3 regions of the Ahrensia sp. 13_GOM-1096m genome follow, and region 2 is predicted to be linked to each of the others. Evidence: riboswitches for the same ligand, from Rfam matches in the RefSeq annotation. Region 2 holds a riboswitch; each other region holds the start of a gene.
What was found. A riboswitch is a leader RNA that binds a small molecule or an ion and turns the genes downstream of it on or off. The one in region 2 is predicted to bind cobalamin.

Region 1: linked by a shared signal. The riboswitch ahead of N530_RS0101970 (energy-coupling factor ABC transporter permease) and the one ahead of bluB (5,6-dimethylbenzimidazole synthase) in region 2 are both predicted to bind cobalamin.
Region 3: linked by a shared signal. The riboswitch ahead of cobU (bifunctional adenosylcobinamide kinase/adenosylcobinamide-phosphate guanylyltransferase) and the one ahead of bluB (5,6-dimethylbenzimidazole synthase) in region 2 are both predicted to bind cobalamin.

What each region holds. Positions count from the first base shown of each region.
Region 1 is NZ_JIAX01000006.1:334,710-337,987, reverse strand. Features, by position in the region: gene N530_RS0101975 (3-hydroxyacyl-CoA dehydrogenase NAD-binding domain-containing protein) at 1-1,036, shown strand, start outside; cobalamin riboswitch at 1,153-1,367, shown strand; gene N530_RS0101970 (energy-coupling factor ABC transporter permease) at 1,396-2,070, shown strand; gene N530_RS0101965 (DEAD/DEAH box helicase) at 2,148-3,278, opposite strand, start outside.
Region 2 is NZ_JIAX01000006.1:438,706-441,983, reverse strand. Features, by position in the region: gene hisS (histidine--tRNA ligase) at 1-1,561, opposite strand, end outside; cobalamin riboswitch at 1,621-1,802, shown strand; gene bluB (5,6-dimethylbenzimidazole synthase) at 1,853-2,548, shown strand; gene N530_RS0102495 (BA14K family protein) at 2,568-3,038, opposite strand; gene N530_RS0102490 (DMT family transporter) at 3,148-3,278, shown strand, end outside.
Region 3 is NZ_KK211156.1:175,718-178,995, reverse strand. Features, by position in the region: gene cobN (cobaltochelatase subunit CobN) at 1-131, opposite strand, end outside; gene cobW (cobalamin biosynthesis protein CobW) at 138-1,187, opposite strand; gene cobU (bifunctional adenosylcobinamide kinase/adenosylcobinamide-phosphate guanylyltransferase) at 1,191-1,730, opposite strand; cobalamin riboswitch at 1,844-2,066, opposite strand; gene N530_RS18315 (cobyric acid synthase) at 2,090-3,278, opposite strand, start outside.

The DNA.
Region 1 (3,278 bases), 100 kb from region 2:
CACGCCAACGGCAGATTATGCGGACTTTGATGGTTGTGACCTTGTCGTCGAAGCGGTGTTTGAAGATTCTGCCGTGAAAAAAGCTGCGACAGAAGCTGCCGAAGACACCATGAAAGCGACAGCAATCTTTGCGTCAAACACATCGACTATTCCGATTACTGATCTGGCGAAAAATTCAAAACGCGCCAAGAATTTTATCGGCATTCACTTTTTCTCACCTGTCGACAAGATGATGCTTGTTGAAATCATTATGGGTAAGAAAACAGGTGATAAAGCGCTGGCTGTTGCGATGGATTTCGTTCGCGCAATCAAGAAAACGCCAATCGTTGTCAACGATACACGCGGTTTCTACGTCAATCGCTGTGTGCTGAAATACATGTCTGAAGCTTACAATATGCTTGCCGAAGGCGTTCCACCAGCAATGATTGAAAATGCTGCTAAATTGGCTGGCATGCCAATTGGCCCGCTGGCGCTAAACGATGAAACAGCGATTGATCTTAGCCAAAAGATCCTTAACCAAACCGTTAAAGATCTCGGTGAAAGCGTGGTTGATCCGCGCCATATCGAGCTTGTGAACACGATGGTTGATACACATGGTCGTCATGGGCGCAAAAACGGCAAAGGGTTCTACGACTACCCTGACAAGCCAGCTAAAAAGCATCTGTGGCCTGAACTCAAAACGCTTTATCCGCAGCAAAATGCCGATGACATTGACTTTGAAGAGCTAAAACAGCGCTTCCTCGTTGTTATCGCATTGGAAGCAGCACGCGTCATGGGTGAAGGCATTGTCACCGACCCGCGTGAAGCCGATGTTGGCTCGATCCTAGCCTTTGGTTTTGCACCATATACCGGCGGCACACTGTCTTACATTGACGGCATGGGCGTTGAGGAATTTGTTGCATTGTCTAAAAAGCTGCAAAAGAAATATGGACCGCAGTTCAAAGCACCCAAATTGCTGACCGATATGGCAAAAGCTGGCGAGACATTCTATTCGCGGTTTGACCCCTATGCGAAAAAAACTGATCAAGCTGCTTGATTAGTAATACTTTCAATCAAAGCCCCGTAAGCTCTTCGCTTTCGGGGCTTTTTTGTGCCTGACATATTTAGCGAAGGAATGTCTCAGACGGACAATTGTCAAAAGTATAATATGCGAATAATGTCCTGATATCGGGTTCTCGAACGGCAAAGCCTAAGGGGATTAAAAGGGAATACGGTAGGGACAACCCAATGCGGGCCTGATCCGTAACTGCCCTCGCAACTGTAAGCGCTGAGCTTGCTGCCACTATGCCACTAAGCGAAAGCTTGGGAAGGCGGCAACAAGCAGTGAAGCGTGAGTCAGGAGACCTGCCCGATATAGTGAAACTAACTCGCACGATGGGTGCAGAAGGATATAAAATGCATATTGAACCTGGTGTCGTTGACGCGGCAAAAATGACTCTTGCTTACGCGACAGCTGCGACTGCTGCTGGTGTTGGCCTTAAATTCGCATGGGATGCGATCAAAAATGATGGTGGTGTAACCGGCCTCGTTTTTCGCTCTGTTGTTGCAACGCTTGCAGTGTTTATCTTCTTTGAAGTGCTTCCACATTTTGCGGTTGGCGTTTCAGAAGTACACTTCATTCTTGGCTCAACAATATTGCTCATGCTTGGTGCTGGCCCTGCTGCCATCGGTCTTGCCCTTGGTCTTTTGGTTCAAGGGATGTTGTTCGCGCCAAGCGATTTGCCAATGTATGCCGTCAACCTGACAACATTACTCGTACCATTGTTTGCGATTAGCGCTCTTGCGAAGAAAATCATTGCGCCAAAAACAGCCTATGTGGACATTACCTATAAACAGGCTTTTGCGCTTTCTACTGCCTATCAGGCGGGTATCGTAGCCTGGGTCGCGTTCTGGGCAATTTACGGCCAAGGCTTCGGCGTTATTTCTTCGGTTGCTTCATTCGGCGCAGCGTACATGCTGGTTGTTGTTATTGAACCGTTCGTTGATCTGGCCGTATTGGCTGCAGCAAAATCGCTCAAAGGAAAAGACGCAACGCCATTCCTGACAAAGCGTTTAGGCCAAGCGGCTTAAACTGCACTTTTCTTAAAACAAAACCCCGGAAACCATTTAGGCTTCCGGGGTTTTTATTTGTCTTCAATTCTTAAGAATTAAGCAACTTTGCTTTTGCGTTTCTCGCCGCGTGCCCAACGTGAAGGACCGCCATTTGGATCAGCAGCCTTGAAGCGTTTACCTTGGCTTACGCGCTTTTTGCTTTTTGCTTTAGGTTGAGCGTCACCGCCACCCTGCTCACCGCTTTTACCTGGCGCACCAATGTCAGCAACGCTGCGACGGCCGCGATGACCTTGAGCGCCACCAGAGCGTTTGCGACCCTGACCGCTTGGCGCTCCGCCACGTCCTTTTTTCTCAGGCTTAAAGCCAGCAGGTGGAGCCTCACCGCTTGCAATCGTAATTTTCATGCCCATCAGCTTTTCAATGGCTTGAAGCAGATGAATCTCATCAGGTGCACACAATGCAACAGCCTGACCTTCCGCGCCAGCACGTGCTGTACGGCCGATCCGGTGCACATAAGCTTCTGCAACTTCCGGTAAGTCATAGTTAAAGACGTGGGAAACACCAGAAATATCGATACCGCGTGCTGCAACATCCGTCGCAACCAAAACTTGGGCTTTGCCAGATTTGAAATCTTTGATTGCTCGTTCGCGCTGATTTTGGCTTTTGTTGCCGTGAATTGATTCAGCAGCAAAACCACGTTCAACCAAATGACGCTTTAGCTTTTCAGCGCCGTGTTTTGTGCGTGAGAAGACAAGCGACAAGCCCTCGCCTTTCGCTGTTAGCAAATCTTTTAGCAAGTCAGCCTTAGAGCGTCCTGAAATATGATGCACAGATTGCGTGATCTTATCAGCAGCTTTACCTGGAGGTGAAACCTGTACTCGAACCGGCTCATTCAAATATGCGCCAGCCAGATCATTGATCTGTTTAGGCATCGTTGCAGAGAACAAAAGCGTTGTGCGTGGCACAGCAAGCATTTTTGCAATTCTTTTGAGCGGCACAATAAAGCCCAGATCAAGCATTTGATCGGCTTCATCGAGGACGAGATATTTAACTTGGTTCAGACTAACCGCTTTACGCTCGATCAAATCCAGCAAGCGACCCGGTGTTGCAACAAGAATATCGCAGCCAGGTGTAAGGTTACGCGCCTGAATGTTGATTGACGCACCGCCAACAACAACTTGCACACGTAGATGCGAGTGACGCACATATGAACGCAAATTGGCGTT
Region 2 (3,278 bases):
GAGCGCCGGCCTCAATTTCAAATTGGCCAGGGCGGGCAGCGCGGTATTCCTCATTGGATTCAATCGCGGCGGCTTGGCGCTTGCCTTCGATCATATCTTTGAGTTGAACTTTGCCGGATTGCCGTTCGTCATTGCCTTGAATGATAACAATCGGGCAGCCGCGTTTATCCGCATAGCGCATTTGCTTGCTGAAATCTTTTGGATTGCCCTGATACATCTCAGCGCGAATACCCGCGCCGCGTAAGTCCTGCACCATTTTTTGATAAGCGCCGAGGCTTTCCGTATCCTTGTCCATCACGGTGACAAGCACAGGCGCGAGCACGTCGTCTTGTCCTAGTTTGCCAAGATTTTTGAGCGCCGTCATGAGGCGTGATACGCCGATGGAAAATCCAGTTGCTGGCACGTCTTGGCCTGTAAAGCGCTTGACCAAACCGTCATAACGCCCGCCACCGCCGACAGAACCGAATTGAACCTTTTCGCCCTTTTCGTTTGTCACATCGAACAGAAGTTCGGCCTCATAAACAGGGCCAGTGTAATATTCGAGACCACGGACGCAGGTAGGGTCAATACGAATTCTATCTTCGTCATAGCCATTTATTTCTGAAATGAGAGCTATTTGAAATAATTCGTCGATACCAGATAAACCATTTTTACCAACTCCAATGTGAACCGCCCAATTTCTTAGAGCATTGAAAAAATGATAATCTCTAGCATCATCTCCGTGTTTATCGATTGTAGTAGGTACATCGGTAAAATAATCATGGTGATCGGCGTGGGATTTATATCCCTCAGGCGAGTAAAATGCGTTCAAATCTATAACCAGAGATAGTTTTTTGATCTGCTCTTCATCTAACCCAGCTCCCTCAGTAAAATCACCGCTGTCATCTTTGCGACCCTTACCCAAGAGTTGGCGAACACCCTCGATGCCAAACTTGTCCAACTTATCGATTGAACGCAGCACCGTCAGTCTCCGCTCCGCATTTTCATCGCCGCCAAGGCCGATGGCCTCCATCACGCCGTCCAGCACTTTGCGGTTGTTAACGCGGATCACATAATCGCCACGCGCAATGCCCAGCGCTTCCATCGTGTCGGCCATCATCATGCACATTTCAGCATCGGCCTGAACGCCCGGTGCGCCAACCGTGTCGGCATCAAACTGCATGAACTGGCGGAAACGGCCCGGCCCCGGCTTCTCGTTGCGGAACACCCAACCATTGCGATAGGTGCGATATGGCAGCGTGATTTCGTTGATATTTTCAGCCACATGACGCGCCAGCGGCGCTGTCAGATCATAGCGCAAGCTCATCCATTGTTCGTCGTCATCCTGCACAGAAAACACGCCAGCATTTGGCCGATCTGTGTCTGGCAAAAACTTGCCCAAACAATCGGTATATTCAAATGCAGGTGTTTCCACGGGGTCAAAACCATAGCGCTCATAGACTTCGCGGATTTTACCGATCATCTCATCGGTTGCGCGAATGTCTGCCGCTGAGCGGTCCACAAAACCGCGCGGGCTACGCGCTTTAAGTTTCTGCGGTTTTTTCTTCTTTTTATCAGCCATTTCAGCACTTCATTTTATGAGAACATTTGTTGGCTTTCTCATAAGCGACAGGTGCCCTCTTGCCAAGTGGTGTGAGCGGTGGAATGCTATGCAAGTTCGGTGAACGGGAAGTCCGTGCAATTCGGAGACGTGCCCAACGCTGTGATGGAGATGGCTTTCGCATATGCCACTGGGAAACCGGGAAGGCGCGCAGACCAGTTGATCCTAAGTCAGAAGACCGGCCGAACAAAACGGTTCTTGCGTGCGGACAGCGCAAGCGCCCCAACCTTTATGCATTGTTGGGAGCAAATAATGCTGAACAAACTTCCACGCCCTGCGCTGGCCCCTGCCCGTCCGTTTTCCAATCAAGAACGAGATGCGGTGTATCGTGCAATCAATGAACGGCGCGATGTGCGCGATCAATTTTTGCCGGCCCCCATTCCCGATGATGTTTTGCTACGGCTTTTGCAGGCTGCCCATAACGCGCCTTCGGTTGGGTTCATGCAGCCGTGGAATTTTATTGTCGTGCGCGATGCTAAAAAGCGCGAACAAGCATGGAGCGTTTTCAGCAAGGCCAATGATGAAGCCGCCGACATGTTTTCAGGTGAGCGCAAGGCAACCTATCAATCGCTAAAACTGGAAGGCATTCGCAAAGCGCCGATCAATCTTATCGTGACATGTGATCGCAATCGCGGCGGCAAAGTTGTGCTTGGGCGCACGCATAATCAGCAGATGGATTTATACAGCACGGTTTGCGCTGTTCAAAATCTGTGGCTTGCAGCACGTGCAGAAGGCGTTGGTGTCGGGTGGGTCAGCATATTTAATGAGAGCGACATGCGGGAGCTTTTTCAAATCCCCGATGAGATCGAAATTATCGCTTATCTGTGCATTGGCTATGTGGACGAATTATACACAGAACCGGAGCTTGCCGCCAAAGGATGGCGGCAACGCTTAGAACTCAAAGATTTGATCTTCGAAGAAGAATGGAACCGGCCCACTAAAACTTAATAGCAGCCGGTCCGCAATCTTATCTTGCGTAAGGCGAACGGCAGCGTTTGCGTCCACCATGATATGGCTGGAACGAATTATCCGATGCGCGGTAAGAGCGGTATTTCGAATGGCACCAATTCACATGCAATGTGCCAACATTTATAATGCGCGGGCGCGCTGGTGCACGGCGAATAACGCGTCTTGGTTCAACATAACGGCGCGGTGCAATGTGGATCGTTATTGAAAATGCATCACGTGGAAAATAATATCCGCTGTGACGGCGATAGCCACGCCTGTGATGGCGGTAACCGCGATGACCATTGTAAAAGGCATGGCCTCTATGGCGGTAAAACCCGCGGTGGCGTTCTGAACCTACCTTTTGAACCAAGCTATCTGCTGGTGATGCAATCGGTGCAATTGCGATTGGTGCAGCACTCGCTGATGTTGAAACGCCGCAGCTTGCAGCAATTGAAATTGCAGCCGCAGCCAAGAATTTACTGATATTCATTATCATGCTCCCTGTTAAGGTTAAGCGTCCCTTAATTTCAATCTATCGCATTTTTCGCATCTGGCAAATTTATTGACGGGACTTATCACCAAATTGTCACTTTGGTTTCATGACACACATGTTAGCAGTGCGTTTTAACTGGACTATCGCCGTGCCTCTTTTTCTGCTCACCGCCCTTGTTATGACCGCTTTTGCTGCAAACTCAGTTTTGGCGCGTGCAGCCCTGCTCGGACCAGCCAT
Region 3 (3,278 bases), on a different contig from region 2:
GCTTCCGCAAGGCTCGCAAGCTCGGTATCAGCAGAAGATAAAAAGCAAATATCTGCGGGCGATTGACCAAGATCAATCGCATCCCCATCGCCATCCGTTAGCGAGCCTTTTTGCGCCAGCAATAAATGCATGTTGGATTAAACCGCAGCTTTGATTTCGGCAGCAATTGCGGCCTGATCCAGATCGTGCAAACCAATCACCACCAAACGTGATGAAGGCGTTTCGCCTGCCTGCCAAGCACGATCAAAATAAGTCTCAATACGCTGCCCAACAGCTTGAACAACCAAACGCATCGGCTTGCCCGGAACAGCACAGAAACCTTTCAATCGAAGCACATCATGAGCCGCAATGATTGTTTTAAGCCCAGCAATAAACTTTTCCGTATCGGCAATTTCGCCTGTCTCAACAACAAAGCTTTCAAACTCATCATGGTCGTGCTCATGACCATCAGCATGGTGAATTTCATGATGAGACTTACGGTTTTCAATCTCGCCTTCTGTCGCCGAACCAAGTCCAAGCAGCACTTCGATTGGCAGTTCGCCATGTTTAGCAGACACGATTTTGAGCGCGCGATCTGTTTGGCTTTGAACAATGGCCTTCACAGCCTCAAGACGGTCAGCATCAATCAAGTCTGATTTATTCAACACGATCATGTCTGCTGCACGAATTTGGTCTTCGAACAATTCTTCAAGCGGGCTTTCATGATCTAGCTCTTCGTCAGCGGCACGTTGTGCATCCAACTTATCATGGTCATGCGCAAAACGCCCTTCAGATACAGCAGCAGCATCAATCACGGTGATAACACCATCGACGGTGACCTGCGTTTTGATTTCAGGCCAGTTAAAGGCTGCTACAAGCGGCTGTGGCAGCGCCAGACCAGACGTTTCAATGATAATGTGATCAGGGCGGTTTTCGCGTTCCAACAATTTTTCCATTGTTGGAATAAAATCGTCCGCAACGGTACAGCAGATACAACCATTGTTAAGCTCAACAATGTCATCTTCGGTGCATGTATCGATGCCGCAGCCTTTCAGCACATCGCCGTCAACGCCAAGATCACCAAATTCATTGATAATCAGCGCAATGCGCTTGCCATTAGCGTTTTGCAGCAGATTGCGGATCATTGTTGTTTTGCCTGCGCCCAAAAAGCCAGTAATCACGGTGGCAGGAATTTTTGCGTTCAACATAGTTTAGCCCTTCATTTTCAGCGGTAATCCCGCTGCGATAAAATAAACTTCATCCGCCATAGCGGCTATTTCTTGGTGTAGTCGTCCAGCGTGATCGCGAAACGCGCGCGCCATGTCGTTTTCAGGCACAATGCCCAGCCCAACCTCATTGCTGACCAGCACGACCGGCGCTTTCATGTCGCTCAATGCTGAGCGCAATTTTTGCGAACGCGCCGCAACATCGGCTTGTCCCATCATAAGGTTGGTCACCCATAAGGTGAGGCAATCCACAAGAATGATATGACTTTCACCATCCGCCTCTAGCAGTGCAGATTCCAGATCATCAGGTGCTTCAATGTTGGTCCAGCCAGTGGTTCGCCGCTCTTTGTGCATATCAATGCGCGCACGCATTTCATCGTCCCAGATTTGCGCCGTCGCAATATAATGAGGTGAAAGACCACTCTTTAAGACGAGATTTTCGGCAAATGTCGATTTACCCGAGCGCGCACCGCCCAAAACAAGCGTTACTCGGCCCTTTGTCTCAAAATTAGAAGCTGCGCTCATGTCCGGTTCATCTCATTGCGTTTCATAGCAAGCGCATTGAACGAACCTAAAGGTGAAGACTGCCAGCACAAACCAACTGCCTACACATCTGGCCCGACACAGGACGCCCGCCCTATCAGATCAATCGCAAAGGCAGGTCTCCTGGCTCATGGTTTATCCGGCACATCTACCTTCCCGGGCTATCCCAGTGGTGTCTCATAAAGACGCGGTGTGCTTACCATTCTACAGTCGCGGGGTCGGCAGTGATAAAGGCGCCCGATTTGGGTTCGCCTGTCACATTCCCTTTTCATCCAAAAATGCATAAGCATTTTTAGAACCATTGCACGCCAACATTAGGTCTTTGTTGCAAGCAACGTCAATCAAATTGAAGAGGCTAAGGCAGTTTTCTGTTCATAGCGTTTGGCAACAGCCAGCATCGCATCAATATCCAGTAATTGTTCCAAGCGTTCTGCAAGATCATCAAGCGTCGCTTCAACACGGTCCAAATGGTTGCCGCCAGCCGAAGCAATACCGAAGCTCGCAAGCCAAGCACGCCGAAACGCACCATTATCAAAAAAACCATGAAGATAAGTACCCATGATCTTTCCGTCCGCACTCATAGCGCCATCGGCACGTCCGTCGATTATGCTTGTCGGGCGCTGACAATCTGCACCAGACGTTTCACCAATATGAATTTCATAACCCGTCAGTGGCACGTCAAAAACCGGACTATGTGCACTTACATTGCGCACATTCTTCTTTGGCAACATGATCGTTTCAATATCCAACAAGCCAAGCCCATCAATGGTGCAAGCAGCGCCCTCAATACCATTGGGATCAGCAATCTTCAGCCCGAGCATTTGATAGCCGCCGCAAATACCAACAATATGCCCGCCGCGCTTTGCGTGCGCATATAATTGAACATCCCATCCATTTGCGCGCAGACAAGCCAAATCAGCGATAGTTGATTTAGAACCGGGCAAGATAACGATTTGCGCGTCGGCAGGAATGGCCTCACCCTTGCGAATGAAATGAACATCCACATCATCCTCGGCAATCAGCGGATCAAAATCATCAAAGTTGGAAATACGGTCCGTGACCAGCACCGCAACTTGCAGCGCCTTGCCGGATGCCGCCCGCACCAATGTCTCCAGCGCCACAGAATCTTCCGCTGGCAGCTTTCCAGCCTCTGCAAGCCAGGGCACAACACCAAATCCGCGCCAACCTGTAAATTCAGTGATGGCCGTTAAACCATCATCAAACAGCGAAACATCGCCGCGAAACTTATTGATAAGAAAACCTGCGATCATAGCGCGGTCTTGATCTGGTAAAATTGTGTGTGTTCCCACGAGCGAAGCAATCACGCCGCCCCGATCAACATCGCCAACCAATATAACAGGTACATTTGCGCGCGTCGCAAACCCCATATTGGCAATGTCTCCAGCGCGTAAATTGATTTCGGCTGGTGAACCTGCACCTTCGACAACAACAATGTCTGCTTGTTGTTTGAGTGTCTCAAAACTATCCAGAACGGCGCCGAGTAATTTGGGCTTTAGTTTTTGATAATCC